One region of the Aliivibrio thorii genome, then DNA from elsewhere that is predicted to be linked to it. Evidence: predicted binding sites of a transcription regulator. Region 1 holds the regulator's gene; each other region holds the start of a gene.
The links. The regulator MetJ, encoded in region 1, represses methionine synthesis genes. The targets are predictions, from matches to a motif close to TTAGACNTNTANANGTCTAA.
Positions count from the first base shown of each region.

Region 2: the regulator MetJ is predicted to act here: its motif matches at 7,179-7,198, upstream of metA (homoserine O-acetyltransferase MetA).
Region 3: the regulator MetJ is predicted to act here: its motif matches at 5,296-5,315, upstream of metE (5-methyltetrahydropteroyltriglutamate--homocysteine S-methyltransferase).

Region 1 covers NZ_CM170654.1:322,637-332,941, forward strand. Annotated here, with positions in the region: gene AC2IP4_RS01510 (alpha-amylase family glycosyl hydrolase) at 1-1,686, opposite strand, end outside; gene metJ (met regulon transcriptional regulator MetJ) at 1,816-2,136, opposite strand; gene AC2IP4_RS01520 (O-succinylhomoserine (thiol)-lyase) at 2,390-3,556, shown strand; gene AC2IP4_RS01525 (bifunctional aspartate kinase/homoserine dehydrogenase II) at 3,556-5,973, shown strand; gene leuO (transcriptional regulator LeuO) at 6,309-7,286, shown strand; gene AC2IP4_RS01535 (ISL3 family transposase) at 7,313-8,506, opposite strand; gene AC2IP4_RS01540 (AMP-dependent synthetase/ligase) at 8,832-10,305, shown strand, end outside.
Region 2 covers NZ_CM170654.1:580,261-590,565, reverse strand. Annotated here, with positions in the region: gene cadB (cadaverine/lysine antiporter) at 1-57, opposite strand, end outside; gene AC2IP4_RS02590 (alanine/glycine:cation symporter family protein) at 714-2,183, shown strand; gene cadC (lysine decarboxylation/transport transcriptional activator CadC) at 2,275-3,903, opposite strand; gene AC2IP4_RS02580 (VOC family protein) at 4,472-4,894, shown strand; gene AC2IP4_RS02575 (DUF6691 family protein) at 4,976-5,404, opposite strand; gene AC2IP4_RS02570 (YeeE/YedE family protein) at 5,417-5,836, opposite strand; gene AC2IP4_RS02565 (DMT family transporter) at 6,144-7,061, shown strand; gene metA (homoserine O-acetyltransferase MetA) at 7,234-8,172, shown strand; gene AC2IP4_RS02555 (anaerobic C4-dicarboxylate transporter) at 8,427-9,755, shown strand; gene AC2IP4_RS02550 (NupC/NupG family nucleoside CNT transporter) at 9,838-10,305, opposite strand, start outside.
Region 3 covers NZ_CM170654.1:925,625-935,929, reverse strand. Annotated here, with positions in the region: gene AC2IP4_RS04255 (DarG family dialkylresorcinol biosynthesis protein) at 1-240, opposite strand, end outside; gene AC2IP4_RS04250 (beta-ketoacyl-ACP synthase III) at 240-1,388, opposite strand; gene AC2IP4_RS04245 (dialkylresorcinol condensing enzyme) at 1,390-2,304, opposite strand; gene AC2IP4_RS04240 (YqaE/Pmp3 family membrane protein) at 2,575-2,733, shown strand; gene metE (5-methyltetrahydropteroyltriglutamate--homocysteine S-methyltransferase) at 2,828-5,161, opposite strand; gene AC2IP4_RS04230 (LysR substrate-binding domain-containing protein) at 5,382-6,293, shown strand; gene AC2IP4_RS04225 (DUF4250 domain-containing protein) at 6,329-6,523, opposite strand; gene AC2IP4_RS04220 (hypothetical protein) at 6,591-7,298, opposite strand; gene dcuC (anaerobic C4-dicarboxylate transporter DcuC) at 7,640-9,007, shown strand; gene AC2IP4_RS04210 (YgiQ family radical SAM protein) at 9,395-10,305, shown strand, end outside.

The DNA.
Region 1 (10,305 bases):
CGTCTCTTTTATTGGGGCGTTAGTATCAGATATCGTCGGATTATCACACTGAGCCATAAAACCACTGCCATACAGAGCTATTTCTTTTGTTGTTGCTTTAGGACCTGCTGCATTTGGTTCTTCTATCTTTAAAAATCGGCTTTCAAAGTTAGATAGAGGAATTGTATATACACCTTCGTTAGGGCTAAATATTTGGCCTGTTAATAAATCGACTAAATTACCTTTTGACGCTATCTGTTCAGCTTTAAGGGAAAGCGTTTGGCTTTGCTCTTGAGTGCTAACCATAAATATAATTGCATTATTCTCTGTTTGTTTATGGTCTATATATACCGCTTTATTTGCAATGATATTGGTTCTAACGCCTTCCGATAATGCTGGGTTTTCAATACGTAAAGTCATTAACTCTGAGACGTAGTTTTTTAAGTTAAGTTGGTCAGGTGTTAGTGTTGCAGTAAGGCCATCTATTTTGGCGGATGACCGAGCGATATGGTCATCACATAATCCTTTGATGGCGCAAGTATCTTTATTTTCTTGATTAGCAAAACCATCGACTTGATCGCCAATTTCATCTCCATAATAAAGCGTGATAGGGCCGGTATAAGCTGCTTGAAATGAAAGAGCTGCTTTGTGTCGGATCCAATAGTCTTTATCACTAGGGTCTGCTATTTCTCCTCGTTGTAATAAATCACCAAAACGGACGACATCATGGTTTCCTAGCATTAGATTTGGAGTGGCATGAGAAGGATAAAGTTCATGCATTTGCATTCCCTCATTAAGCCAATCGCCACCTTTATTCCCTACATTACTTTCATTTACCGCAAAGGTTTCTGTAACTCGAAAACGCAAAGGAAAATCGAATGCAGAGCATAATGCTGGATTTCTTTCTTCTCCATAACCTGTTTCTGTAATGTAGTTTTCGTTATTCCATATCTCTGCCACCATATAACCGAGCGGGTTAACTTGTTCGCCTTTATTATTAATATACGTCGTGTTTTGTGATGCGGTATCAACGGCTTTTCTAATGTTTATCCAAGATTCAGTAGGGACTTGGTAAGCTTGATCTAATCGCCAGCCATCAATCTTTAATTCGGATATCCAATAAGTGGCGACTTCAGAGTAAAAGTCTTCACTCTCAGGGTAATCAACTGGGTTATTGTTGCCACTCGGTAGTAAGCCTGATCGTGATGGCTTAATGAGGCCTTCTTTATGGTGACCAAATACACCATCAAATAAGACATACATTCCGCGTTTATGAGCTTCTTCTACTAATTCTTTTGCTTTTTCTAATGTGCCAAAGCGAGGATCAATTTTGAAGAAATCAGTCGCGAAATAGCCAGTTGCATCCAGCTTATCAGCCCAATGGTCTTGGCCTTCAATTGGTGCTGATTCAAAAATAGGCGTCATCCAAATGGCGTTCATACCTAATGATTGAATGTAATCTAATGAATCAATGATCCCTTGTAGATCACCATTATGATGACTCGGGCCGTAACCTGTGTCATGACCAATGCTGTTATCACCATCAACAAAGCTTTCCACCATGATTTGATAGATGCGTAAATGATTACTTTCTTCCATCATTTGAGGATTGCATTGATAGGTAGAGGTTATTTGTGTTGTTTCTGAGGTTGAGCTACAGGCGCTCAATAGAGAGGTAATAGCGAGCGCTATCGCTGTTTTTGCCATGTTATTTTTCACAGTAAGTCCTTTATAATTATAGTAGGGCACTGTGATTATTTAATAAGCAAATAAAAATGTAATCCTCCTAATTTATTTAAAAAAAGGAGGAGGCAGCAGGAGGAGGTGAAGAGTTACTTACTCGTCATCAAATGCTTCGAATTCAATGCCCATTGCGGTCATTAAAGCTTTAGCTTCTGCGGGAATATCATCAGGGCGATCTTTACGTAAGTCTTCATCTGTAGGTAAAGGTTGGCCTGTGTAAGCGTGAAGAAACGCTTCACATAATAATTCACTGTTTGTTGCGTGACGTAGGTTACTTACTTGGCGACGAGTACGCTCATCGGTAAGAATTTGTAGTACCTTCGTTGGAATTGACACGGTAATTTTTTTTACCTGTTCACTTTTTTTACCATGCTCGGCATAAGGACTTAAATAGTCACCATTCCAATCAGCCATTGCTCACCTTCGTTCTGAATTATTGTTGTTTAAAATAGGATAGGCTAATTCTAGCGATATTTACGGCTATAAGCAAAGATATATAGACGTCTAGAAGTATTGACGTCTCATTTTGTGATGGTAAAGTAGAAGAATATAACTTATGGATTAGATTATATCAGTCATCTTGAATGGAAGAGTAGAAAATTACTGCTTTATATCTCATTCAGGTAATTGGTATCAGACCACTGCCTAGCAGTTTGGAAGGGAAATTATGAGCGAGAGAAAACCTGCAACTATTGCTGTCCGTACCGGCATCGAAACTGACTCACAACATAACGCGGTTGTGCCTCCTATCTACTTATCTACCAATTATAGCTTTTCTGAGTTTGGTGATGTTCCTAAGTATGATTATGCTCGCTCAGGAAACCCAACTCGTACGCAACTCGAAACCACTTTATCTGATTTAGAGTGTGGTGCTGGGGCTGTCGTTACAAACTGCGGAACTGCTGCTCTTAACCTTATGGTATCGGCTTTACTTGGTCCGGATGATCTTATTGTGGCACCTCATGATTGTTATGGTGGTACTTATCGTTTGTTTAATACACGTGCGAACAAAGGTGATTTCCAAACTTTATTTGTTGACCAATCAAATACTGAAGCACTTGATTCAGCTCTTGCAAAAAAACCAAAACTTATCCTATTAGAGACGCCATCTAACCCATTGGTTCGAGTGGTGGATATTGCTGAAATTTGTCAAAAAGCAGCAAAAGTAGGGACTTTGGTTGCGGTAGATAACACCTTCCTTTCTCCTGTACTACAACAACCTCTAACATTGGGTGCTGATTTTGTCCTTCATTCGACAACTAAATACATTAACGGTCACTCTGATGTGGTTGGTGGCGTATTGATAGCTAAAACTCAAGAGCACGCAGATGACTTTGCATGGTGGGGAAACTGTATTGGAGCTACGGGAACGGCTTTTGATAGCTACCTAACTTTACGTGGTATTCGTACGCTTGGTGCTCGTATGCGTGTACATGAAGAAAATGCGATGGAGGTACTTAAATGTCTCCAAGAGCAAGAGTTAGTCGGCACAATTTATCATCCAAGCTTACCTGAGCATCCAGGGCATGAGATTGCAAAGCGTCAGCAAGCAGGGTTTGGTGCCATGTTAAGTTTTGAGTTAAATGGTTCACTAGAGCAGCTTAAGGTCTTTGTAAAAGAGCTAAAATATTTCTCGTTAGCCGAATCTCTTGGTGGTGTAGAAAGTTTGATTGCACACCCTGGCACCATGACTCACCGAGCGATGTCAGATGAAGCACAAGCAGAAGCGGGATTAGCTCCAACACTGTTACGTATTTCTGTTGGGTTAGAAGACAGCCGCGATTTGATTGCGGATCTTAAGCAAGCCTTCCTTATCTCTGCTGAGGTGAAGTAATGACAGGATTAGTACCACGTCAGTTACATAAGTTTGGGGGGAGTAGCCTTGCTGACCCTGAATGTTATCGCCGTGTCGCAACCATTTTAAAAGAGTATTCAAACGATCATGACTTAGTGGTTGTTTCTGCTGCAGGTAACACGACTAACAGGATTTTAGAGTGGATTGATGGTTTATCAAAAGATGGCCGCTTAGCTCATGATGTCTTGGAGTCTTTACGTCAATATCAACAAGGTTTAATTTCAGACTTATTAACTCCTGAAAGTGCAGCGCCTTTACTTGATACTCTTCATGAGGAACTTATTGCTATTGGAAAATTACACGCGCCTTTAACGGACATCCAACAAGCCGACATTCTTGGTCATGGTGAAGTATGGTCATCTCGATTACTTTCTGCTTATTTAAATCAAATTGATTTGCAAGCGGCACCTTTGGACTCTCGTTCTTTTTTAAGAGCTGAACGAGGATGTCAGCCAGAAATTGATCGCGCACTATCGTGGCCATTATTTAAAGAGCAAATGGTTCAACATCCTCATGGTCGACTTGTTATTACCGGTTTTATGGCTCGTAATCAAAACGGTGAGACGGTATTGCTGGGCCGTAATGGTTCTGATTATTCAGCAACAATTATTGGTGCATTGGCTGAAGTTTCTCGTGTAACTATCTGGAGTGATGTTGCTGGCGTATTCAGTGCCGATCCTCGTAAAGTAGAAGATGCTTGTTTATTGCCGTTGCTTCGTTTAGATGAAGCCAGTGAATTAGCTCGATTAGCCGCCCCTGTATTACATAGTCGAACACTACAACCTGTTGCTCAAAGTGCACTTGATTTAAGCTTGCGTTGCAGTTACCAACCTGAATCAGGCTCAACCCGTATCGAACGAGTATTGGCTTCTGGTCGTGGGGCTAAAATTGTTACTTCATTAGAAGATGTGTATTTAATTCAATTAGGTTTTGGGCGTGGGCAGGATTTTGAACGAGTGAAGCAAGAAGTACTTTCTTTACTGACTCGCTCTCAGTTGCAGCCTTTAGCATTAGAGGTTCAAGATGACCAATATACACTTTTATTGGCGTATACCTCTGAAGTCGTGAATGAAGCATTAGATGTTCTACAAAACTCTGCGGTACATGCTGAAATTAAATTGAAAGAAGGCTATTCAATGGTTGCGGCCGTTGGCGCAGGTGTTACTGGGAATGCCATTCATAGCCATGGTTTCTATCATCAATTAAAAAATTGCCCATTAGAGTTTGTATGTGAATCTGAGTCAGGGCTAAGTTTGGTTGCAATTTTACGTAAAGTAGATACAGCCTCGATCATTAACGCCATTCATACACATTTATTTCAAGCTCAAAAAAGAGTTGGGCTTGTGTTATGTGGGCATGGAAATATTGGCTCTCAATGGTTATCTCTTTTTACTGAGCAAAAACGTAACCTTGAGAAGCGCCATGGTATGCAATTTTCATTGATTGGTGTAGTTGATCGTCATCGTCACTGGTTAGATTTTGATGGGTTAGACAGTGCATCAATTGTAGATAAATTTGATGATGAAGCTACCGCCTATGAGCATTTTGAATGGATAGAAAAAATTGGCGCAATTCAAGGATATGATGATGTTGTTGTATTAGATGTAACGGCAAGCCCTGAACTATCACAACAGTACACTAAAATTGCGGAGCAAGGCATACACCTTATTTCTGCGAATAAAGTTGCAGGTTCAGCACCAAGTCATGAATATCAAGCAGTGCTTGATGCGTTTACAAAAACAGGTCGTCATTGGCTATATAACGCGACTGTTGGTGCCGGTCTTCCTATTAACCACACAGTAAGAGATTTACGAGAAAGTGGTGATGAGATAGTCGCATTATCGGGTATATTTTCAGGTACCTTGTCATGGTTATTCCAACAGTATAATGGTGAGGTTCCATTTACCGAGTTAGTGGATCTTGCTTGGCAACAAGGATTAACAGAACCAGATCCAAGGCACGATCTTGATGGCTCCGATGTCATGAGAAAACTTGTCATTTTAGCTCGAGAGGCAGGATTGAAAATAGAACCAACTCAAGTAAAAGTAGAGTCTCTCGTTCCTGTAGAACTCAGAGAAGTGAGCTTGGATGAGTTCTTGGAAAAAGGTGAGTCAATTAATAATGAGTTACTTGAGCGTTTAGAAAAAGCGCAAAGAGAACAAAAGGTATTACGTTATGTGGCACGCTTAAATAAAGATGGCTGCGCGACGGTAAGCATTGAAGCTCTGGTCGAGCATCATGCATTAGCTAACTTGTTACCATGTGATAATATTTTTGCAATTGAAAGTAAATGGTACCGCGATAATCCATTAGTTATTCGAGGGCCGGGTGCGGGAAGAGAGGTTACTGCGGGTGCTATTCAATCTGATTTAAATCGAATATCAGCGCTTTTTTAATCGAATGTTTTACCAGATATTTTGATGAAGCCATGCATACTTGCATGGCTTTTTTATTGATTTTGTAGGAAAAAACGTAATTGGAGTGCGTTTAGATTATTTTATGTTTTTCCTTAATTGATTGATTTGTAATTATAATTTAATCGTTAAACTAAATTAAGCATAAATTAAAATTAAAATACTTTCCATGCTATGGATTTTGTAAATCTATTCAGTGATGATAATTGAAGAATGGCTAATATATACAAGGTCAATATCTAGTAATAATAATAAAACTTGTAGCCATTTACTGTTATTTAATTTGAATAAAACTGCCCGATTGAGAGAGTCATCATATGAGTATATCAGAATCTACCCCAGAGCCAACGTCTATAATCAGTTCAGAACAAGTTTTACGTAGTGTCGATTTGAATCTATTGACGGTATTTGATGCTGTAATGCAAGAGCAAAACATTACAAGAGCAGCTCAAAACTTGGGAATGTCACAACCAGCAGTAAGTAATGCTGTTTCTCGTTTAAAGTTGATGTTTAATGATGAATTATTTATTCGTCATGGAAGAGGTATTCAGCCTACTCAACGAGCTCGTCAATTGTTTGCACCAATGCGTCAAGCATTGCAACTAGTTAAAAATGAACTGCCTAGTTCTACATTTGCTCCTGAAAGCTCAGGACGACAGTTTAAGCTATCAATTTGTAGCCCATCAGATATGCGTTTTGCCCCACGTATTTTGAGAGATATTCAACAAAAAGCCCCCCATATTAGTTTAAATCTATCTGGTGAATATGATCTCGATATAGCACAAAAATTGCGATATCAAGAAATAGATTTTGTTATTGATTACGTTCGTTTTGATGAACCGGGCTACATGAGTACTGAACTATTTACAGATGAATTAGTGGTTGTTGCTTCAGTTAATCACCCTCGTATTCAAGGAACGATAACTAAAGAACAATTAGCAAACGAAAAACATGCTGTCCCTGCCCGTGTTGAAAATACTAAAGGGTTTGCTGACCACCTTTATATGGATTCACTGTATGAACAAGCTTATAAAGGCGCAAGCATCAGCAATGTTCTGTATGTTGTATCTCAATCAGATTTAATAACAGTAGCACCTAAATGGTTAGTTAACTCAATGCAGAATCGTGAGCAATTGATAGTATTACCACTGCCGATCGAATCAAAGAGCATTCGTGGTTACTTAAGCTGGCATGACTCATACCAAAAAGACAAAGGTCATATTTGGATGAGAGATCAATTGATGCTTATCTGTGGTGAGGAAGTCGTTGCTTCAAGCAAAGGTATGATGTTTTAAGCCATATTTCCACACTAAAAAATGGTTCATCGCGGCTTTCCGGGGAAAGCCGCTTTTATCTTCATAAAGAAATAGTCTGTATCTCTGTAGCCATACCCCATTCTTTTGATCAGCTTAATTTTGTTATTTATTCCTTCCAGTGTACATGTATTTAATCGATATAAAGCCGAACTAACAATTCCGTGAAGGTATGGTTTTAACTTTCGTGCAAAACTGATTAATGGTTGGATCCCACTCTCATTTACCTGTTGCCACCATACATCCCATAGTTCTATTGCCTGCGTTTCTGAATCACAATACCAGAGCTCTTTTAATTGCTCTCCTAGCAAATGAGTCACCATTAAATCGTGGTTTACCGAAAGTATTTCATCTAGATAACTCTGTTGATTTGCGTCTAGGTTGTCTCTATTTTTCAAAAGGATCCAGCGTGAACGCTTAATCCAACGACGAGCTTTTTTGTCTTCTTTGAGTTGATTCGCTTGATCTACCCTAACTCTATCCATTACCTCTCGTCCATATTTGGCTACCACATGAAAAAGATCGTATACAATACGCGCATTAGGGCAATGAGCTTTCACTTCGAGATCGAAAGCTGTATTCATATCCATAGCTACTGCTTCGATATTTTCGGCATGCTCACCAAGCTCTTCAAAGAAAGGCCTGATATCAGTTCGGCTTCTACCTAAACCAATCCAAAGCACTTGATGTGTCTGCGCATCGGCAATCACTGTTGCATATCGATGTCCTTTAAATATGGCAAACTCATCCATCACTAGTTGACGTAATTTATCCCATGGTATGTCAGGGATAACTCGTTTAAGTCGTTGTTTATCAATGTTCTTTATCGTGTGCCAATGTACTCCAGTCAGTTCTGAAATATGTTTAATCGGCAGCAAAGGCAGCAGTTGTTCAATATATTCTATCAATCGATTAGTCAGGCGTGAGTATGGTTTAAGCCAAGATATTGCTTCCGTTTTTGTACCACATAGCGAACATGTAATGCGCCTAGTCTGAATCAAAAGTTCAACTGGAGTTCCTAATATCATAGCGTCTTTAATAGTTCGCCACTGAGTATCGTGAGTAAATTCAGAGAGTCGCCCGCAAGAGCAGAATGCTGGGGAATCAGGCTTTAAGGTTATAGATATTAATGAATCAGTTTTATGAGATTTTACGATCTGAAAACCTTTCCAGAATGATGATAAAAAAGTATTATTTGGCATGAAAACGGCAGTTTATGAAAAGTTGTGTTTGGCGATGTAACTTTACCACTAACTGCCGTTTTTGTTTTCAATTCCCGCTAATCTGCGATGAACCTAAAAAATGAGATTAAGGCAACCTATAAAAGGTTGCCTTTTTTATTGGTATTCATACGATATAAACAGAATGTAGAGTTTAAATAATTATTTTGTTAATAGAGCTATCCTGAAATGGGTTTCACACAACAATACTTACATTTTATACAGAGAAACAGTTGCCTTTTTTACTGCCACTTGTACACTTTGTACAGATTATAGCTTACACCTGTAAGCCTAAAGGTGATTCGAGATGACTATTCAAAACCTACATATTGTAAAAGAGATCCGCAAACATATTGCTAATAAGCCTAATGATACTGCATTACGTGAACGTAAATGCGGTGCTTGGAGTGACACTCAGTGTTCTGCATGGAGTGATATCACTTGGGGCGAGTTTGGCCAACAAATGGATACTCTATCTTTGGCACTATTAGCTCATGGATTGAAAATACAAGAGAAAGTAGGGATCTTCTCCAATAATATGCCTCGCTGGACGGTTGCTGATTTTGCAACGATGCAACTACGTTCAGTTCCTGTTCCTATTTATCCAACAAATACACCTACACAAGCAGCTTATATCATTAATGATGCTGATATTCGTATTCTATTTGTTGGTGAGCAAGCGCAATATAATGCGGCTGTTGTTATTTTTGAGCAGTGTCCACTACTGACTCATATTGTTGCTTTGAGTGACGATATTGATTTGAATGATCATGAAGCGGGTGTTTCGTGGAATGATTTTATATCTAAAGCTGATGCGGTTAATCAAGATGAAGTTACTCATCGTCTTGAAAGTGCTGAAATGGATGATTTACTTACGTTAATTTATACCTCTGGTACGACTGGCGAGCCAAAAGGGGTAATGCTAGATTACGCTAATATCGGTTCTCAGCTAGCAGGGCATAACACGAATTTAGCACTAACAGAGAAAGATGTATCGTTATCTTTCCTGCCTCTCTCTCATGTGTTTGAGAGAGCTTGGACTTTTTATGTATTATACAAAGGTGCAGTAAACTGCTATTTGCCAAATACAAATCTAATCAAAGAAGCGCTAACAGAAGTGAAACCGACGGTAATGTGTGCGGTTCCTCGTTTCTATGAGAAAATATTTTCAACAGTACATGAAAAAGTATCTCGTGCCCCTGCCCACCGTAAGGTGATGTTTACCTGGGCGGTAAACATGGGCGCTAAAATATCGGCGTGCAAGCAAGAAGGTCGTGAACCATCATGGGCTCTCAAGCAAGCTTATAAGGTAGCTGATAAACTAGTACTTTCTAAGTTGCGTATGATTTTAGGTGGGCATATTAATTTCATGCCTTGTGGTGGCGCTAAATTAGATGCAACGATCGGTCGCTTTTTTCATGCTCTTGGCGTTAACGTCAAACTGGGTTATGGCATGACAGAGACCACTGCCACTATTTCATGTTGGGAAGATGGTAAGTTTCATCCAGACTCCATCGGTACATTAATGCCAGGTGCTGAAGTTAAAATTGGTGAAAAAAATGAGATCCTAGTTCGTGGCCCTATGGTTATGAAGGGGTATTATAATAAACCAGAAGAAACAGCACTGAACTTTACTGAGGATGGCTTTTTAAAAACAGGCGATGCTGGTGAATTTGATGCGGCTGGTAACTTATATATTACCGATCGTATTAAAGAGTTGATGAAAACCTCTGGTGGTAAATACATCGCTCCGCAAGTGATTGAAGGGGCGATTGGTAAAG
Region 2 (10,305 bases), 260 kb from region 1:
GCCGGCAACAACACCCGTACAGGCAATTAAGCCAATTTTTTTTGTATTCGATTCCATAACATCTCCAGGGATTATCGAATGGGCTCTATTATTTAGCCCGTGATGCGAAATTTTATTTAAGATGGCGAGATGTTATTTAGACGGAGCATGCAAACTCTGTTGGGGTAAATACACAACATCCCGCTCGAATGTTGAGATGAAGATTACGCCCAATGAATCGAAAAAAAATAAAGATAAAATTATCAATAAAATAATGATAAAAAAATAAAGAAGAAAACTGATAAGCGAAGATAGCCAAAATTAAATTACGATTATTTTCAATAAGTTAAAGTTTTAACTTTAGATTTAATTAAAAAAAACAAAAAATATAAACCTCTAATATTGATAAGAATAAGGGGTTATTTATGACCTTTATCTCTTCGTTATAAAAATACTAACCAGCTAAAGACCAGGTTTTTTTCATGGTTAATTGAGTGAGAAAATTTCAATGAAAAAATTGTAAATATTTATCGCTACACGTAAAAAAAGTACGACATATTGTTTCATTATGATTGACTAGCTAAAGTCGACTGAACTATATTAATCGCCGCAAATCCTTAGCAAACGATATTTTATACAACTTTATAACAAAGTTATTTATATTTCTTAAAGGATGGCGCTCGTTATCCATTATTTAAGAAAAATAAATTAACGATTAATAATAAGGAAATTTCATGACAAACACAGATTCAACGCTTATTGAATCGATGAACGAAGCCTTGCTTTCGGTTATTGGTAGTATCAATGGGCTTCTTTGGGGACAAGTCCTTGTTTATTTATTAGTTGGTGTGGGTGTCTACTTCACCCTACGTCTTGGTTTTATTCAAATTCGCCAACTAGGACACTCAATCAAAATCTTACGTAGTGGCCAAGAAATCGAAAATGGCATCAGTTCTTACCAAGTATTTTGTACCTCTATGGCAGCCCGCGTGGGAACGGGTAACATGGCAGGTGTTGCAGTTGCATTAACCGTTGGTGGCCCAGGTGCTATCTTCTGGATGTGGTTAATTGCTCTATTTGGTATGGCAACAGCTTTCATTGAATCAACACTGGCACAAGTTTACAAAGTGAAAGACGTTGACGGTCAATACCGTGGTGGTCCAGCTTATTACATGGAAAAAGGTTTAGGTCTACGCTGGATGGGTACGCTTTTCTCTATCTTCTTAATCATCGCTTTTGGTCTAGTATTCAACGCAGTTCAAGCCAACACTATTACTGACGCTCTGAATCACTCATTTGGTTTTGATAAAACTATTATGGGCATGGTGATTGTTGCTGTTTCTGCTTTCTTCATTATGGGTGGTTTACGTCGTGTAGCTAACGCATCATCAAAAATAGTTCCTGTAATGGCAATTGGTTACCTTGCTATTGCATTAATTATTGTTGTAATGAACATTACTGAAGTTCCTGCCATATTAACGCTTATCGTTAAAAGTGCATTCGGTTGGCAAGAAGCGGCAGCGGGTGGTGTTGCATACACTATCGCTCAAGCAATGCAATCAGGTATCGCTCGTGGTCTTTTCTCGAACGAAGCGGGTATGGGTTCTGCGGCTAATATCGCAGCAAGTGCTACACCAAACCCTAACCACCCTGCATCACAAGGTTTTGTGCAAATGCTAGGTGTGTTTGTTGATACGCTAGTTATTTGTACTGCTTCTGCGGCAATGATTATGCTTTCAGGCGTAATGGACCAACCTGATGCAGCTACTGGTATCAGCCTTCTTCAACAAGCGCTAACCAATGAGTTAGGCGGTTGGACAAGCTACTTTATGGCACTGGCTATTCTTCTTTTCTGTTTCACCTCAATCATTGCAAACTACAGCTACGCTGAAACGAACGTAATGTTCTTAAACGGCAACTCTAAGAAAGGTCTGTTTGGTTTCCGTTTGTGTGTTCTAGCTATGGTTATGTTTGGTTCAGTAGCTTCACTACCTGTTGTGTGGAACCTAGCTGATGCCTCTATGGGTATGATGGCATTAATCAACATTATTGCATTAATCCTTCTTTCTAAGCTGGCTATCAAAATCATTAAAGATTACGAAGTTCAACTTAAAGCGGGTAAAACGCCAGAGTTTGACCGTACTAAGTTCCCTGAGCTTGATGATTTAGACGGTGCATGGCACCCAAAGAAAAAAAAAGCATAGATATTTGCTCTAACTAATTATTTCTTAGCCACAAACTAAAAAAAGCCCGTCGAACTAATGCTCGACGGGCTTTTTATTAATTACTGCTGATTTACATTAATCGAATTTCACTCGGGGTTACCGCTTTATACATGAAATAAGCAACTGTTTCTAAGTCACTATAAAAAGCTATATTTTCACTTAACATGTACGTTTCTAATGATGTATCCATAAAAAATGCTCGACTATAAGCATCACCAGCCTGATCTAAATTACCATTCAATTCCGCAAGTTTTCCTTGAAGAATATAAGAAAGAGCCGATTCTCTTCTCTCAAAAGCAAGATCCAGATATTGCTGTGCTTTTTCTTTTTCATCTTGTTTAATGGCATTCATCGCTAATGCTTCATAAATACGTGTCGGTAATACCTTATCCATGTTATTCGTATAAGAAGTAACGAGCTCCTCACTTAATTTCTCTGTTTTTAACGTATTATCCGTTAATTCCAGTTCAGGATTTAATGCAGAAAAGGCATTATAAGCAATGTATAACTCAGCCAAAATGTAAGCATTGTCAGGTTCTTGCTCTGATATTTTCTCCAATAATCGAATACCTTGTTCAAATCGCTTAGGATTCGGTTGATTAATATAATGATTTGCCTGAACCAGCATCTCAAGTAGCCCTTTTTCTTTAGGTAAACCAAGCATTAAAATATCAATTTGTTCTTCAGAGACTGAAACACCAAGTGCTCTCATTAGATCCAAAGAGGATTGACGCAATACATGCTCTAAATTTGCATTCGTCATTCTATATTGACGGCTAAAAAGAACCTTATTTGAAGTATTACTACGATATTCAATATCTAAATAGGTTTTACTCTGTTGCTCTTCTACCCGAACATTAACCACTTTTCCCGGTAATATCCCTGTAGTAAATGCTGTTTTATCTAACTGCACACGGTATTTTCCTACGCTAGCGAGATCTGACATTAATTTTTGGCTGATCCCATCAGCTAAAAATTCAGTATCATCTTTTTGATTTCTGCTTTCACTGTAAGTGAATTGGATCAGGTCAATATCAATGGCTTTCGTAATATGAATCGCGGATTGCTGATATGCTGTAGACACAATCACAGCAATTAATATACAGACGAGAAAAGCATCAAAGGCGAGTAACTTCCATCGATGAAAAGAATTAAAACCTGAGCCTTGTTTCTTTTTCTCTTTCTCTACATCTTTAGATATCGTCGCTATTGCTCGTGTTAATGGCCCCGATGGAAAAGAAAGATCTGGCTTTACATCTTCCCCTTTATTATCAATCATTTGATTGCAATCATTTTGTGGTTTTAATTCAGAATTAGCCGAAGGTGTTGCTGATATAAAACGATCAGAAGGCTTCCAGAATTCAGTGTCCTCAAGATTCACTAACTTGGTCTCTGCCACCAACTTGTAACCACGTTTTGGCACTGTCACAAGATATCTTGCGTTATCTAATCGACCGTCTCTTAAAATCTTACGTAACTCAAAAATGGATTGTGTGACTACTTGGTCTGTAACAAATGCGCCATCCCAAACGTGTTGAATAAGCTCATCACGACAAAAAACCTCACCTGAATGCTGAGCAAGAAAACGTAATAAATTGACTAAACGTGGCTCAACAGAGACTTCCCTATCTTGGCGATATAATTTATTTTCCTCAATGACAAGAGTCCAGTCATTAATTTGAAAACATAATCCGACCATAAGATACTCATTAGTGTTAAATCGTTATTAATATAAATAGTCTATACATCTCAAAAAATAAAGATTCACGATTAATTAAAATACTATTTATGAAAGAGGTAGGGATTATAAATAAACTATGTATTCGTGGATATATCATTCCCCCTCTCAAAAATGGAATCTTAGGATCCAACAAGAAACGCCCTATAAGCAGCATCAAAGAAATACTGTATACTATTGATATATAAATACTAAACATAAAAACAAGATAGAATTTATAACATAAAATCATCATTTTCAGCATGAACAATCTCATTTTTAATATTAATGGAACTTACTGATTATGAACGCAACATAAATAGAATATAAACAGATCAAGTTTTATCAATTCATAACCTTAAATAAAGCATGGACAATAAAGATAAATAAAACCTAAAACTACAAATAATATATCCATCATTAAGTTTTTATATTAAACATATCTGATTATATAAATAGTTCATTGTGCCTTAAATTAATGATTGACCTAATCTTAACTTGAGGTTTTAAAGTGTGCATAACTTAAGCAATAAATAGACAAGGAGTCACCATGACACAATTTGAACACGCAAATATCACCGTTCCAAATATTGATGCTGCTCTCGCTTTTCTTCTAAATGCAGCACCTGATTTTCGAATAAAAGCAGATCAAACGCCTGAAAATAGCTATCGATGGGTTCATGTTGGAAATGAGAGTTGTTACTTTGCTCTGCAAGAACCAAACGATCCCTTAACAGCAAAAGACACACGTAGGCCATACCAAAACATTTCGATTAATCATATTGGTATGATCGTTGACGATTTAGATAATACCCAGCTCAAACTACTCGCGTTAGGCTATGAACAAAATGGTAACATTACCCAAGAAAAATATGGACGCCGAATCTACTTTTACGATAAATCCGGTTTTGAATGGGAGCTAATTGAGTACGATACTAAAAATCTAAGTGATCGTTATAACTACACTAACTAACCTCTATATTTGCTAGCCAAATATAAAAAGGCGCTCATTTTTATTATGAACGCCTTGTTTTACAAATGAACTGCTATTATTTTATTTTCGCAGGCTCACTTTATGTGTAATAGCTAACCCTGCCATCATGGCAATGAAGAAAACAATGACATCCATATTACCTAAAGCAAAACTAGATACCGCAGGCCCTGGACATACACCAGCAATCCCCCAACCTAAACCAAAAATAGCAGCACCAATAACTAATCGTTTATCTATTTGAGTATTGCTTGATAAACAAAATTCTTCTGCATTTATTGGTTTCTCTTTAGGTTTTATCAATAAAAAATACGCAGGCATAAAGATGAGTAATGCACCTCCCATCACAAACATTAAGCTTGGATCCCATAGCCCTGTAATATCAAGAAAGCCAGTCACTTTTTGAGGATCCGCCATACCAGATATCACCATACCTATACCAAATAAAAGCCCTGAAAATAACGAAACGATACGAAATAATAAAGTAGTCATAATCTGCCTTATTTAAAGAAGATGGAGGCGAATAAAAACAGTAATCGCGGCAACACACATAAAGATAGCTGTCGCCGTTATAGAACGTATCGACAACCGTCCAATACCACAAATTCCATGACCACTTGTACAACCGTTACCTAATCTTGTTCCAATGCCTACGAGTATTCCTGCAATAATTAGCAATCCGGGTGTCGTTGAATATTCACTTGGCACTTCTGCACCGAGAAAGTAAGTTCCAATCACACCACCACAGATCATTCCAACAATGAATAATACACGCCATACATAATCCTGATTCTTAGGCATGATCACACCAGTTAATACACCACTGATCCCTGCTATTTTACCATTGAGTAAAAGCAGTAAAGTCGCCGAGACACCTAACAGTATACCGCCAAATAAGGACCCCCATGGAATTACTATCCCCATTACAAACCTTTACCTTCATTGATAATTAAAAGATAAGCATACTAAACACAATACATTAGTCAATGGTTATTTAGTACTAGCTAATTTAACAAATTCAAATTTAGAAAGATCTAATTAAACAAGGGGTAAAAATAACATATAGACATCGTAAAGCAGTAATAAGAGAAAAATTTTCTATAAAAAGACAATTATAAGATTCAAATAAGTAAGTTATCCTCCCGTAAAGCACGTATATTCCCTCTTAATCTTGTTGCAACAGCACGCATAAAAAACAAATAAATGTCAATAATATATAATGGAACTTAATATGGATAAGAAATACCTTTCTCTGATTCTTTTTTGCTCAGTGTGTTTTATCTGGGGAACAACATGGCTTGCAATGGAAGTAGCAGTAGAAAGTATACCGCCAATTTTTTCAACGGCTTTACGTTTTCTAATTGCTTCACCGATTCTTATTTTACTTTCAAAGGTATTTAACCAACCGTTATTCTTTCCACAAGGAAAAAATAAATGGGTGGTTATTATCGCTGTTTTCTATTTCGCCATCCCATTTACGTTAATGATAGCGGGTGAGATGTATATATCTTCAGGTCTAGCGTCTATCATTTTTGCTAACATGCCAATTGCTGTCATGATCACATCAACACTATTTTTAGGACTTAGACTGTCACCTCACCAATTTGCAGGTCTATTTATTTCAGTGGCGAGCTTATATCTAATCTTATCGAATGAATTGAGCATTGGAGGTAATAATTTATTAATCGGATCTGGAGCATTGGCTTTAGCTGTCATCATTCATGCAATAATGTATGTCATGGTTCAGAAACACTGCAAAGATATTCAAGTAATTACTTACAACGCTATCCCTAGCTTTATCGCTTCATTGCTACTATTTATCACTTCATTTGCATTTGAAAATATTACGGTTCAAACATTTTCACCATCATCACTTATGGCTGTCGTCTATTTAGGTGTGTTTGCTAGCGTTGGTGGCATTGTGGCTTATTTTAAATTAGGACAAATTTCAACACCATTTACAGCTTCAATCTGCTTTTTAATTTTTCCATTAGTTGCTTTAAGTCTCTCTGCACTTACTTCTGGGGCGGTTATTTCAGATCAGTCATTAATGATGTTGTTTCCACTACTTAGTGGTATTTTATTAGCAAAGCTTCCACGAAATAAGCTTTCATTGAACACATTTAAAATACGTTATAAGTCAGCTTAATTGGCTCGAAGACTCTTTTTAAAACCCTAGGGTAATTGAGTTCTTCTTATTAAAGAAAAAGAAAAGGATACGTTGGTGTCCTTTCTTGTATCGACACTCTATTCATAATGAGGTAGTTTAGGGGTATAGACGTATAGAATGCTACAGATTAAAAATAACTTAAGGATAAGTTGTGCCAATAAAAATACCAGACCAACTCCCCGCTGCAGAAGTATTGCGTGAAGAAAATATTTTCATCATGCAAGAATCCCGTGCCACCACGCAAGCCATTCGTCCTCTAAAAGTCATCATTTTAAATTTAATGCCAAAGAAGATTGAAACTGAAACTCAATTTTTACGTTTGCTATCAAATAGCCCATTACAAGTGGATGTTGAGCTATTACGTATTGATAATCGCACCAGTAAAAATACACCAACAGAACATTTAGATACCTTTTATCGCCAGTTTGAAGGCATTAAGAATCGTAATTTTGATGGATTGATCATTACCGGTGCCCCTCTAGGCTTAGTCCAGTTTGAAGATGTGATTTATTGGGATCACTTACAAACGATTATGACATGGGCAAAAGATCATGTGACTTCAAGTTTATATGTCTGTTGGGCTGCACAAGCAGGATTAAAGTTACTTTATGATTTACCAAAACGTACTCGTAAAGAAAAATTATCCGGTGTGTATAAGCATGATAACCTTGATCAACACCATCCTATTTTACGTGGTTTTGATGATCAATTTTTAGCACCTCACTCTCGTTACGCTGATTTCTCAGCCAAATATTTGAGCGAACATACTGACTTAGATATTCTAGCAACGTCTGAACAAGCAGGTGTCTACTTAGCCTCAACCAAAGACAAACGAAATGTCTTTGTAACAGGTCACCCTGAATACGATTCTTTCACTCTACATAATGAATACATTCGTGATTTAGGTGAAGGTATGGAACCAACTATTCCAGTAAATTACTATCCTAATGACAACCCAGAGATCTCGCCAAAAGCAACGTGGCGCAGTCATGGTCATTTACTGTTTTCTAATTGGCTAAACTACTGTGTTTACCAACAAACACCATACGATCTTGACCATTTCTCAGAACAAAACTTCACTCGAGATTAATCTAATTTTGGGTATTAGCTCTTAGTTAATACCCAAACCCCAACATATGATAGCTAATACAATCCGATAGGTAGCGCCCATTTTTTCTTTTTTTGATAAAAAATGACCTTTCATTTAATTCAGATCAACCAAGCCTCTATTTATAAAACCAACAACAATCTAAATGAGAACTCGCTCAATTAAACCCCATGAAATATAAGGTATTAATGTCTGTAGTTGATTTTAATTATAATTGCATTAATGCAGGTGGTTCTATGTTGTATTTTGAATTTCTCTTTTTGTTACTCGTACTCTATATCGGGTCTCGATTTGGTGGGATAGGCTTAGGGGTCGTCTCTGGAATTGGTTTAGTTATTGAAGTCTTTATCTTCAAAATGCCTCCAACCTCTCCTCCCGTCACCGTAATGTTAATCATTTTAGCCGTTGTTACTTGTGCCTCTATATTAGAAGCCGCAGGTGGTTTGAAATACATGCTACAAGTGGCTGAACGGATCTTAAGAAAGAACCCTAAACGCGTTACCATCATTGCACCATTTGTTACTTATGCAATGACATTTCTACTAGGTACAGGCCATGCAGTGTATTCAATTATGCCAATCATTGGTGATGTGGCACTAAAAAATGGTATCCGCCCCGAGCGTCCAATGGCAGCGGCATCTGTCGCTTCTCAAATTGCAATTACGGCTTCTCCACTTTCAGCTGCAGTAGTTTACTATCTTGCACAATTAGTCGATATTGACGCATCAATTACCTTAATGTCGATTTTAATGGTAACTGTGCCTTCTACCTTGTTTGGTACATTAATGTTGGCACTTTACAGCTTGCGTCGTGGTAAAGAACTGGAAGATGATGAAGAATACCAAGCACGCTTAAAAGATCCTGTCTGGCGTGAAAAAATCTTAAATACAACATCAACCTCTTTAGATGAACAACTACCAACTAAAGCACGTAATGCGGTACTTATCTTCCTAGGGGCAATTGTTTCTATCGTCGTTATCGCTATGTGGCCAGAAGTAAGAACTATCATTGAAGGTGGCGCTCCGATCAAAATGTCTGTTGTGATCCAAATGATGATGTTAGCGTTTGGTGGTGTGATTCTATTAGCGACGAAAACCGATCCTCGTGACGTGCCTAATGGTGTGGTATTTAAATCAGGTATGGTGGCAGCGATAGCTATCTTCGGTATCGCTTGGATGTCTGATACTTACTTCCAATATGCGATGCCTCAATTTAGGGCGGGCATTGTCGATATGGTGACACTTCACCCATGGACATTTGCTTTGGCACTATTCATTGTATCGGTAGTTGTAAACTCTCAAGCAGCAACGGCTCGTATGATGCTACCTGTTGGTCTGGCTTTAGGGTTAGAGCCAGCCTTAGTGATTGGTTTAATGCCTGCCGTTTATGGTTACTTCTTTATTCCAAATTACCCATCAGACATTGCAACAGTTAACTTTGATAGCTCAGGAACCACCAAGATTGGTAAGTACTACTTTAACCATTCATTTATGTCAGTAGGTTTAATCGGAGTCATTTCTGCCTGTATGGTTGGTTATGTATTAGGCCAAATTGTCATCGGCTAATTTGACCTCATATTTTTAAACAAAAGCCCATACGTATTTTCATACAGCATGGGCTTTTTATTTTTAACTTGAAGTTAAATGATTACAACGACAAGCTAAAGAATAATCCCGCTAAACATGCACTCATAAGGTTTGCTAACGTACCTGCCAGTACCGCTTTAAAACCCATATTTGCAACTTCAGCACGACGCTCTGGTGCCATAACACCAATTGAGCCTAACTGAACCGCGATAGAACTTACGTTCGCAAAACCACATAGTGCAAATGTGATAATCACTTGACTGTATGCTGATAGTTGATCTTTATGTTGAACAAAATCAATAAATGCAACGAACTCGTTCAATATTACTTTTTGACCGATATAAGAACCAGCCATCACCATTTCAGCTTTTGGAATACCAATAATCCAAGCTACTGGTGCAAACAAGTAACCAAAAACAGTTTGTAATGTTACGCCAGCAAAACCAAACCATTCAGCAACCATTTCTAAGCCGCTGTTTAGCATAGCAATCACACTAACAAATGCGATCAACATAGTACCTACCGCTAC
Region 3 (10,305 bases), 600 kb from region 1:
CATACGCTGAGCAAACATATGATAATACAAAGAGGACTTTTCTCCTGTTCTTACCAAGTCATACGCTACTTGTGCTTGTCGTTCAAATTCATTTAAGGCTTGCTTTGTGACTTCTTCTTCGACTTCCCAACCGGTAGACGCGACCACTGAGTACTCGCCATTTTCATCAGTGGCATACACGGCTTTCGCATTATTAGCGTAGGTTGAGATGTTATCTTGCGGTACTTTTTTAGCTTCCATTACACGACCTTTAATTGCATAAATGCAGTAGAGAATCGTCCACTCTCAGGTACGTAACACAATAATGTGTCACCCACTTTTAACTCACCAGAATGGAACAGCTCTTCTAACATAATATAAATTGATGCAGATCCCGTGTTACCCTTACTTGGTAAGTTAGTAAACCAACGCTCTTGTGGAATATCACAGTCGGCATCAAGCATTCCTTGGTATAAACGATCACGGAAATAACCAGACGAGTAATGAGGTACAAAATAGGTGATTTCATCAGCCTTCACTTTACCTTGCTCAACTAGCTCTTTTAGTGGTTTAGTCACCGTATATTCAACAATGTTTTCGTTAAGTTGTTTTACGTCTTGCTTAACAGAGAAAATAGATTGAGCTAACCATTCTTGAGATTCATACTCACGCCAGCCTTTTAAACGACCATTCGCTTGTTTATCACAACCGGCATACATACAAGCATCAAGCTCATTGGCATACGATTTTTGCATCATCCATTCAATTTCAAGTGAGATTGAATCGGGATTTGGCTGAGAAGTCAGTAAAGCGGCACCCGCACCATCACTTAACATCCAACGTAAGAAGTCTTTCTCAAACGCGATTTCAGGTTGGCGTTCTAGCTCATCAACAACGGTTTCAATTTCCGCTTCAAACTTGTTAGCACGCATCATAGCTGACGCATTTTCCGAACCAGTAACTATCGCGTTACTACTTTGACCACTCAAGATCGACATATAACCATATTTTAATGACATGGTACCGGACAAACAGATGCCTGATGTCGCTATCACTTCACAGCTAGGGCTCCCTAGTTCACCGTGCACCATTAGGGCATGATTTGGTAAAATTTGATCCGCAATCGTCGTACCACAAGCTAACAACTCAGTGGAATTAATATCAAAGGAAGATGACGATAATTTTCTAATCGCTTCTGCTGTAAGCTCAGTATTCGTATGCGTCGTTTCACCTGTTGTAGGATTAATTGCATAATAGCGCTGCTTAATTTTGTTGGATCGCAAAATGAGATTTTTTGCACGAGAAGGACGTAAGCCCACTTGCCCAAGGACGTTTTCGATTTCTTTATTACCAACGGCATCATTAGGCAAAAAAGCCTGAATATCGTTAATGTATACTTTGTTATTCATTCTAACGTCCTGACGGTTTTTCGTAATAGGTAATACTTTCTTCTACTGCTTTTTTTCTAAAAGGAGAAATTAATTTCTTCACTAATAAGTTTATCGGCACTAATGTCAAGACCATGAGCGCAAGAAAAGTAGCATAAATAGTAATAACAATTTTACGTGGAAAAGAGCCTGGTTTTCCTGACTTTTGAATCAGTTTCCCCCATACCATAAATGAACGTGTTGCTATTTTTTCAGAACCAATCAGCTTCCCATTTACTGTCACTGCATTCAGGTTTTTAAGTAATGGTTCTTTTTTCTTTTCTAGATCATTTTCTAATGCATTAACAAGGCGATGTCCAAAACGCTCACTCTCTTGTAAGTCTTGTTCAGAAACGCCTGCCGTTGGAAATATCAAAAATGGATCTTTTTTACCGGTAAGCAACCAACGAGGAGTAGTAATGAAGGCATAAATTGAACCGCCCTGATCGGTTAATACTGCATTATCAATTAGTGTTCCACCTAGATCGGCAATAACTGTTTTCATTTTTTCTTGCGCCATTACCCACATATCACGACAGGCAATAAAAGTAACAACAGGTTTACCTTTAATCAGAGTCTTGGCTTGTGAGGTTTGTAAAAAACCAGTAATTGGAATTGAAGGGGACAAAAACCATACTGTATAACCCAAAATAATTAAGTCATACTCTTCTTCTAGATTCTCAGCAGGTTTAACTTCACAACCGTTCATATAGATCGCTTCAGGAAAAGCATCAAAAAAGGGGTAAAACGACCAAGGATATGGATATTTTTTAACGGGTTCAACACAATGATAATCGACTTGAATTGAATCAGCTTGGCGTAGATGAGCCGTTGCTAAGTCTACAAATTTTGCTAATTGTCCACTTTGAGAGTGAGAAATAACGAGAACTTTTTTCATAAAAGAGACCTAAAACAACTTTAAAATAGCTTAATTAGTTGCGAGGTATTTTATAGCATCTATTTTTAATATAAATAGATAATCATTCTTTTTAACAATTAACAATTCTATTCATCCTCTGTGCTGTTAATTTTTTTATTCATAAATAACAATAACGCCTTACTTGTAAAACTTTCCCTAAAAAAAACGAATGACTTGTTGATATATAACAATAGCCACTCATAATAAATAAATGGAATACATTTAGTTAACAAAAAAAAGGATCTATTTATGAACAAACTCGTTTTAATCATTCTTTGTGTTTTACTCCCTCCTGTCGGTGTTTTTTTTGCAAAGGGAGCAGGAAAAGATTTCTTAATTAATATCGTTCTTACCATTCTTTTCTGGTTCCCAGGTATGATCCATGCACTTTGGATTACAACTCGTTAGTTTACATAAATAAAAAGCGAAACCCTTAAATGAAAAGGTTTCGCTTTATTCGTTTAGTGTAAATGCACACTAACTATAAGTAGATTATGTCAAGTTAAGCAGCATTTACCTGTAATTTTTTACGTAATGCTTTCGCAGCTTTGACCATATTCTCTAGTGCTGCTTCTGTTTCTTTCCAGTTTCGTGTTTTCAAACCACAATCTGGGTTCACCCATAAACGCTCTACAGGAACTTTCGCTGCTGCCGTTTCAATTAAATCAATGATCCACTCTTCACTTGGAATATTTGGTGAATGAATATCATAAACACCCGGTCCAATCTCATTTGGATAATTAAAGTCTTCAAACGCTTTCAATAATTCCATGTTTGAACGAGAGGTTTCAATCGTGATCACATCTGCATCTAACGCCGCCACTGATTCGATAATCTCATTAAACTCGCTGTAACACATGTGAGTATGAATTTGAGTTTCTGATTTCGCACTTGCCGCTGAGATCTTAAACGCTTCAACAGCCCAATCTAAGTACGCTTTTTGATCGCTCTTTTTAATTGGTAATCCTTCACGAATTGCTGGCTCATCAATTTGAATAATATTAATACCCGCTTGCTGAAGATCAGAAACCTCATCACGTAATACCAGAGCTAATTGCTGTGCGATTTCTTTACGAGTAATGTCTTCACGTGGGAACGTCCAACCAAGAATCGTTACAGGACCTGTTAGCATGCCTTTCATTTGTTTGGTTGTTAGAGACTGTGCGTACTGAGTCCAATTGACTGTAATTGGAGCTTCACGCTCAATATCTGCCACCACGATAGCCGGTTTAACACAACGTGAGCCATAGCTTTGAACCCAACCAAATCGTGTTGCTTGAAAACCATTTAAGTTCTCGGCAAAATATTCCACCATGTCATTACGTTCTGCTTCACCATGCACTAATACATCCAAATCTAAACGCTCTTGACGCTCAACTGCATCAGAAATATGACCTTTCATTGCTGCAACATAATCTTGTTCGTTTAATTTACCTGCACGATACGCGCTGCGCTGTTGACGAATATCAGAGGTTTGTGGGAATGAACCAATCGTTGTCGTTGGTAATAATGGTAAACCCAATTTTTCCGCTTGGTGTTGCGCTCGAACTGAATACCCATCTACTCGCTCTGCTAATGCTGGAGTAATTGCCGCTAAACGTTGCTGTACCGCAGGCTTATTAATGTGCTCTGCTGTCTCACGTTCACGCAATGGCTGACTGTATTGATGACACGCTAAGATTGCATTTTGATTTCCATCCAGTGCACTACCTAACAAAGTCACTTCTTTTAGCTTTTGTTTTGCAAACGCAAACCACTGTGTCGTTTCTTGTGATAATTCTGTTTCTTGTTCTAAATCAACCGGACTATGCAGCAATGAACATGAACTTGCGATCCATAACTTATCACCCAAGGCTTCTTTTATTGGTTGAAGCTTTTCATGCAAACGTTCTAAATCTGCACGCCATACATTGCGCCCATTAACCGCACCTACGGATAGTACCCACTCTTTTGGCAATGCACTCACTATTGCATCTAACTGGTGTGGATCGGCAGAAATATCAATATGTAAACCATTTACCGCAAGTTTTGTGATTTTATCTAAATGATGCTCAACGCCATCAAAATACGTTGTTAAGAGTAATTTCACGTCACTTTGAATCACTTGATAAGCCAATTTGAATGAATCAGCCCATGCTTTTGGTAGCTCTAGTGCCAGAATTGGCTCATCAATTTGAACCCATTCAACACCTAATGCATTTAATTTAGAGAAAATAGCTTGATAAGCCGTCAACAAGCGAGGCAGAAGAGACAGACGATCGAACCCTTGCTCTACTTCCTCGTCATTCACTTCTTTACCTAACCAAAGGTAGCTAAGCGGCCCTAGTAACACCGGCTTAACGTTATGGCCTTGCTTTTGTGCTTCAGCAATTTCATCAAAAAGTTGTGACCAACTGACATTAAATTTATCGTTTTTAGAAAATTCTGGCACGATGTAATGGTAATTAGTATTGAACCACTTAGTCATATCCGACGCTGCTTCACCACAACCACAGCTGTTTTGAGATTGACCACGCCCCACTTTAAATAAGGTATCTAAATCAGGAAATCCGTTATTGTGACGAGCAGGCACGTGACCTAAAAGTAAACTTGTGGTTAATACATGATCGTACCAAGCAAAATCACCCGCAGTAACAAAATCTAACCCTGATGTGGATTGATCTTGCCAATGGCGCTGACGTAGCTCACTGCCCACGGCCAGTAATTCTTTTTGTTCTATCTCGCCACGCCAATATTTTTCCTGAGCAAATTTTAATTCTCGTTGAGCACCGACTCGTGGATAACCTAAAATATGAGTGACTGTTTTTCCTACTGTATTGTTTAATTTTGTTGTCATTTGTCTAATTCCCTTAGCCGTTTGGATGGCTAAACAATGACCTTTTTTCGAACTATCTACAACGTCGAATACTTCATTTTGATTATGAATTTATTTCAACTAAGCTAGATTTTATTTAAATGCACTAATTTTATTTAGCCGTCTAGATGTTTACTTTATGGCCTTTTCACTTTACTGTGAAGATTGTTGAACTTACTCAAACGGACCTTGAGGTACAGTAATGATTGAATTAAAACACCTAAAAACCTTAACTACATTACGTGACACTGGCTCATTAACCGCAACAGCCAATGCACTCCATTTAACTCAATCAGCGCTTTCTCATCAATTGAAAGATTTTGAAGCTCGACTTGGTAACCATGTTTTTTTACGCAAAACTCGTCCTGTAAAATTCACATCAGAAGGGGAGATATTATTAAAGCTAGCGGATGATATTTTGCCGAAAATGGCCAGAGCTGAATATGATATTGCTAGTTTAAAAGAAGATTTACACGGACGACTGCACATGGCGATTGAATGCCATTCTTGCTTTCAATGGTTAATGCCTGCGATTAAAGAATATCAAGTGGGTTGGCCAGAAGTAGAGTTGGACTTTTCATCGGGTTTTGGGTTTGAGCCTTTACCAGCCTTGGTTAATGGCGATTTAGATCTCGTTATTACCTCTGATATCCAACCTCGCGGAGAAGTTCATTATGAGCCGTTGTTTGATTTCGAAATGCGCCTAGTAATGGCAACTAACCACCCGCTTGCCAATAAAGAATATATAGAACCAGAGGACTTACTCGATCAAACTATGCTGACTTACCCCGTACAAAAACAGCGTTTAGATGTAGTAAAACATTTCCTATCGCCAAACAATGTAGAACCAGCAAAATGGAAACAAGCAGAGAACACACTCATGTTAATACAAATGGTGTCAGCAGGTTTGGGGGTTGCAGCATTACCTAATTGGGCTATCAGTGAGTTTTCAAGACAAGGCTTAATTGAGAGTAAACCGCTAGGGAAAGGTTTATGGCGAAGATTGTTCGCTGCCGTTAGAGACAGCGAACATGATAAAAAATATTTACAAGCATTTTTCTCTACTGCGAAACAGCAGAGCCAGAGTCATTTAGATGGAATTAAAATGACTTAAACGAAGTGTGTTTTCTATTGCGTGTATTAAAAAACCTATTTATTTTTAAATTGATTCGTTAATGGGTCATATTGATAACCCAAGCCACTGAGCTTGTCTTGAACTCCTTGTGTATCAAGCTCATACATACTAGATAATTCTTCTAGACTGTGACATTCCAATCGCAATTTTTCATTAATTATGCCGAGTAGAATTCCACTTTCTAGTCCGTGAGCATTACTTAAATCCAATCTTCACCCTCCATGTTGCTTAAGAGACATACTTAGAGTAGACCAGTTTTAAGAATGAATGCGTGGACTACATCACAAAAAACAACTGAAATTGATAATAACCAGAAATAGCCATAATTACGCTTGCTAACGCTAGATTTTGCCACTTCACGGCTTGCTGTTTGAATAAGTGAAAACTCCAAAAACCAATACTTACTAACATCAAACTTAACGCAATACCGAGCTTAACGGCCATTCGGTCCAAGAAGATTTCATGAATACTTAATGTCTGACATAACAAGATAACCGACATAACTATCCCACTCACTATTCCACTAATAGGTAATAATTTATGAAACGCCTGCAAGCGAGTTCTCGCTAGAGTTAATAGAAGATGCGCTAATAATGCCCCAAATAAGAATGGGCCAGTAACAGCAAAAAATAATTGCGTAAATGAACCTGAACCCAAAGCTAAATTAACAAAACTTGCTGCAGCAAAACCATTCGCAAGCGCCATAACTATTAAGGGGCCTTTATCACGCGTTTTACCCGTTTTAACACTTAAGTAAAAACCAGCAATGGCGATGGCAGGAACAAAATTAATCGCAAAAATTGAAGCGTAAGTCATACCTACACCGGCAATAACACACCAGCCTAGAATCAACACTGGCAACCATTTATGTATACGACCTCGTTGACCTGGGCAAATATCCCCTTTATGCAAAATGATCGTTAATAATATTTGCGCCCCTAAAAGAGCTGGAATAAGAATATATTGTAAGGTTTGAAAGAACATAATTATGGCCGGATTTTAGAATGCTAAATAGTAGAATGACGATAGTATAAACGCTATTTTTACTTCGTCTAGTAGTGCTCAAAAAAGAACCAACTTATGTTAAGTTCTCAAATTTCAGCTTATTAATTTTCAACTCGTTATCCTTTCCTCGCAACAAGAACAACAGTTAAGTATCATCTTATTAACAGAATTATTTTTTATTTGTTTTAGATCATGATGGTGCTAAGTAGCAGATGTGCTACAGGTGAAAATTAGGTAAGTTTCTATTACGAAATGTGTAAGAATATGTAGATAAGTTACACAATTTTTGTATTTTAATATTTTAATTAGAGGGAAATTCCATGTTGGAGTTAATGATTGGTTTAGTAATTACCGTTTTGGTCGGTTACTTTATCGTAAAAGGATATAAAGCCGCTGGCGTACTACTCACTGCTGGTTTGGCACTACTTATTATTGCTGGCTTATTAGGTCATACCGTTCTACCAGCAAAAGTAACCGCGACAGGTAACTTACTAACTGATGCGTTAGAGTACGTGAAATATATGCTGCAATATCGTGGGGGCGGCCTAGGTATGCAGATCATGCTACTTTGTGGTTTTGCTTCTTACATGACTCACATTGGCGCAAACAATGTGGTTGTAAAACAGTTTTCTAAACCATTAGCATTTATTAAATCACCTTATGTTTTGCTGGTTGCTGCTTATATCGTGGCGTGTTTAATGTCTCTTGCAGTGAGTTCAGCAACGGGTCTTGGTGTGCTATTAATGGCAACACTATTCCCAATGATGACAGCAATGGGTATTTCTCGCCCAGCAGCAGTAGCCGTTTGTGCCTCTCCAGCGGCAATCATTCTTTCTCCTACTTCTGGTGACGTTATTGTTGCAGCAGAAAAATCTGGCCTTCCTCTACATACATTTGCAGTTGAGACGGTATTACCTGTTTCAATCTGTGCAATCATTGTAATGGCAGCGGCGGCTTTCTTCTGGAATAAATACCTAGATAAGAAAGAAAATACGCCAATGGAAAAAGTAGATATTTCTGCAATGGAAGTAAACGCTCCTTCTTACTATGCGATTTTACCTTTCTTGCCAATCGTTGGTGTCTTTGTCTTCAATGGCGAAACTATCCCTGGTTTATCTTTAGATATTTATACTATCGTTGTGGGTTCAATCTTCATTGGTGCAGTCATTAACTTTATCACTAATAAGCTAGATGGCAGAGCAACGCTAGAAGATCTAGAGTCTTGTTATGCGGGTATGGCTGATGCCTTTAAAGGCGTGGTAATGCTATTAGTTGCGGCAGGTGTATTTGCACAAGGCCTAATGTCTGTTGGTGCGATTGATAACTTACTTCACCTTGCTGATTCTGCGGGTGCTGGTGGTGTTGCACTGATGCTTCTTCTTACTGGTCTAACAGTAGCAGCGGCTATTGCAACAGGTTCTGGTAACGCGCCGTTCTATGCATTCGTAGAACTTGCACCACAATTGGCTGGTAAAATGGGTCTTAGCCCTGCATTCCTTATCATCCCAATGCTTCAAGCATCTAACCTTGGTCGCACAATCTCTCCAGTATCTGGCGTTATTGTAGCGACATCTGGTATGGCGAAAATCAGCCCATTTGAAGTTGTGAAACGTACTTCTGTCCCTGTTATTTGTGGTTTAATCACTGTAATTGCAGGAACCATGGTACTTGTTCCAATGTATGCATAATTAAGTTAGATAGATAACGATTCTTAAACGCCAGTGGTTAATGCTACTGGCGTTTTTTTTGATTTTATTCGTTTTATTCTGTGATGCTTTAGCCAATAGGCACTTTCCTTACAAACAATTTACCTAATGCTCACGTAAATCTTATGAAATAAAGCTAAATTTAGCTTATCAATACATACGACAAAAACAGGCACAACCATCATGATCAAAGATACGACTATTATTTTTACCCTATCCTTTCTGGCGATTTCTATCACCTACCTATGTCGTTTATATCTATAACTTTAATACCCAATGAAACTCCCTTACTAATATTGAGGGCTTTCTTTTCTGGTTAAACTCACCTCAAATCGGTATAATTCGGCCTCCAAATTCTGAGGTGAACTAATGCATAACGTAACTCCAATAAACGAATACCCTAAATTCTGGGCAGAATGCTATGGAACAGCCCCTTTCTTTCCTACTTCTCGTAAAGAAATGGACCAACTTGGTTGGGATAGCTGCGACATTATCATTGTAACTGGGGATGCGTACGTGGATCACCCAAGTTTTGGTATGGCGATCATCGGACGTTTGCTAGAATCACAAGGCTTTCGCGTTGGTATCATTGCCCAACCAAAATGGGACAATAAAGACGAATTTATGGCTCTTGGTCAACCAAATCTATTTTTTGGTATTACTGCGGGTAACATGGATTCAATGATCAACCGTTATACCTCAGATAAAAAACTTCGCCATGATGATGCTTATACCCCAAATAATGAAGGTGGTAAGCGTCCTGACCGTGCTGTACTGGTATATTCTCAACGCTGTCGTGAAGCCTTTAAAGATACGCCTATTGTTTTAGGTGGTATTGAGGCAAGCCTACGTCGTTTAGCACATTACGATTACTGGTCTGATAAAGTTCGTCGCTCAGTACTGTTTGATGCGAAAGGTGACATTCTTCTGTTTGGTAATGCTGAACGTGCATTGGTTGAAGTTGCTCATCGCCTTGCCAATGGCGAAGACGTAAAAACAATGACTGACATTCGTGGTACTGCAGTAAACTTACCAGCAGAGCCTGAAGGTTTTAAAATCATTGATTCTTCTCGTATTGAAAAACCAAGCAAAGCTGTCTTTGTTCCAATCAATCCATACGCAACAGAAGAGCAGTGCGAAACCAACAAATCGGAAGTAAAAGAAGAACAACCGCAAGTTATTACGGTTCGTGCTTCAAGCCATGATTCAAAAACAACAGCGATTCGTATTCCACCGTATGAAAAACTAAACGGTGACCGTATTCTTTATGCTCACGCTAG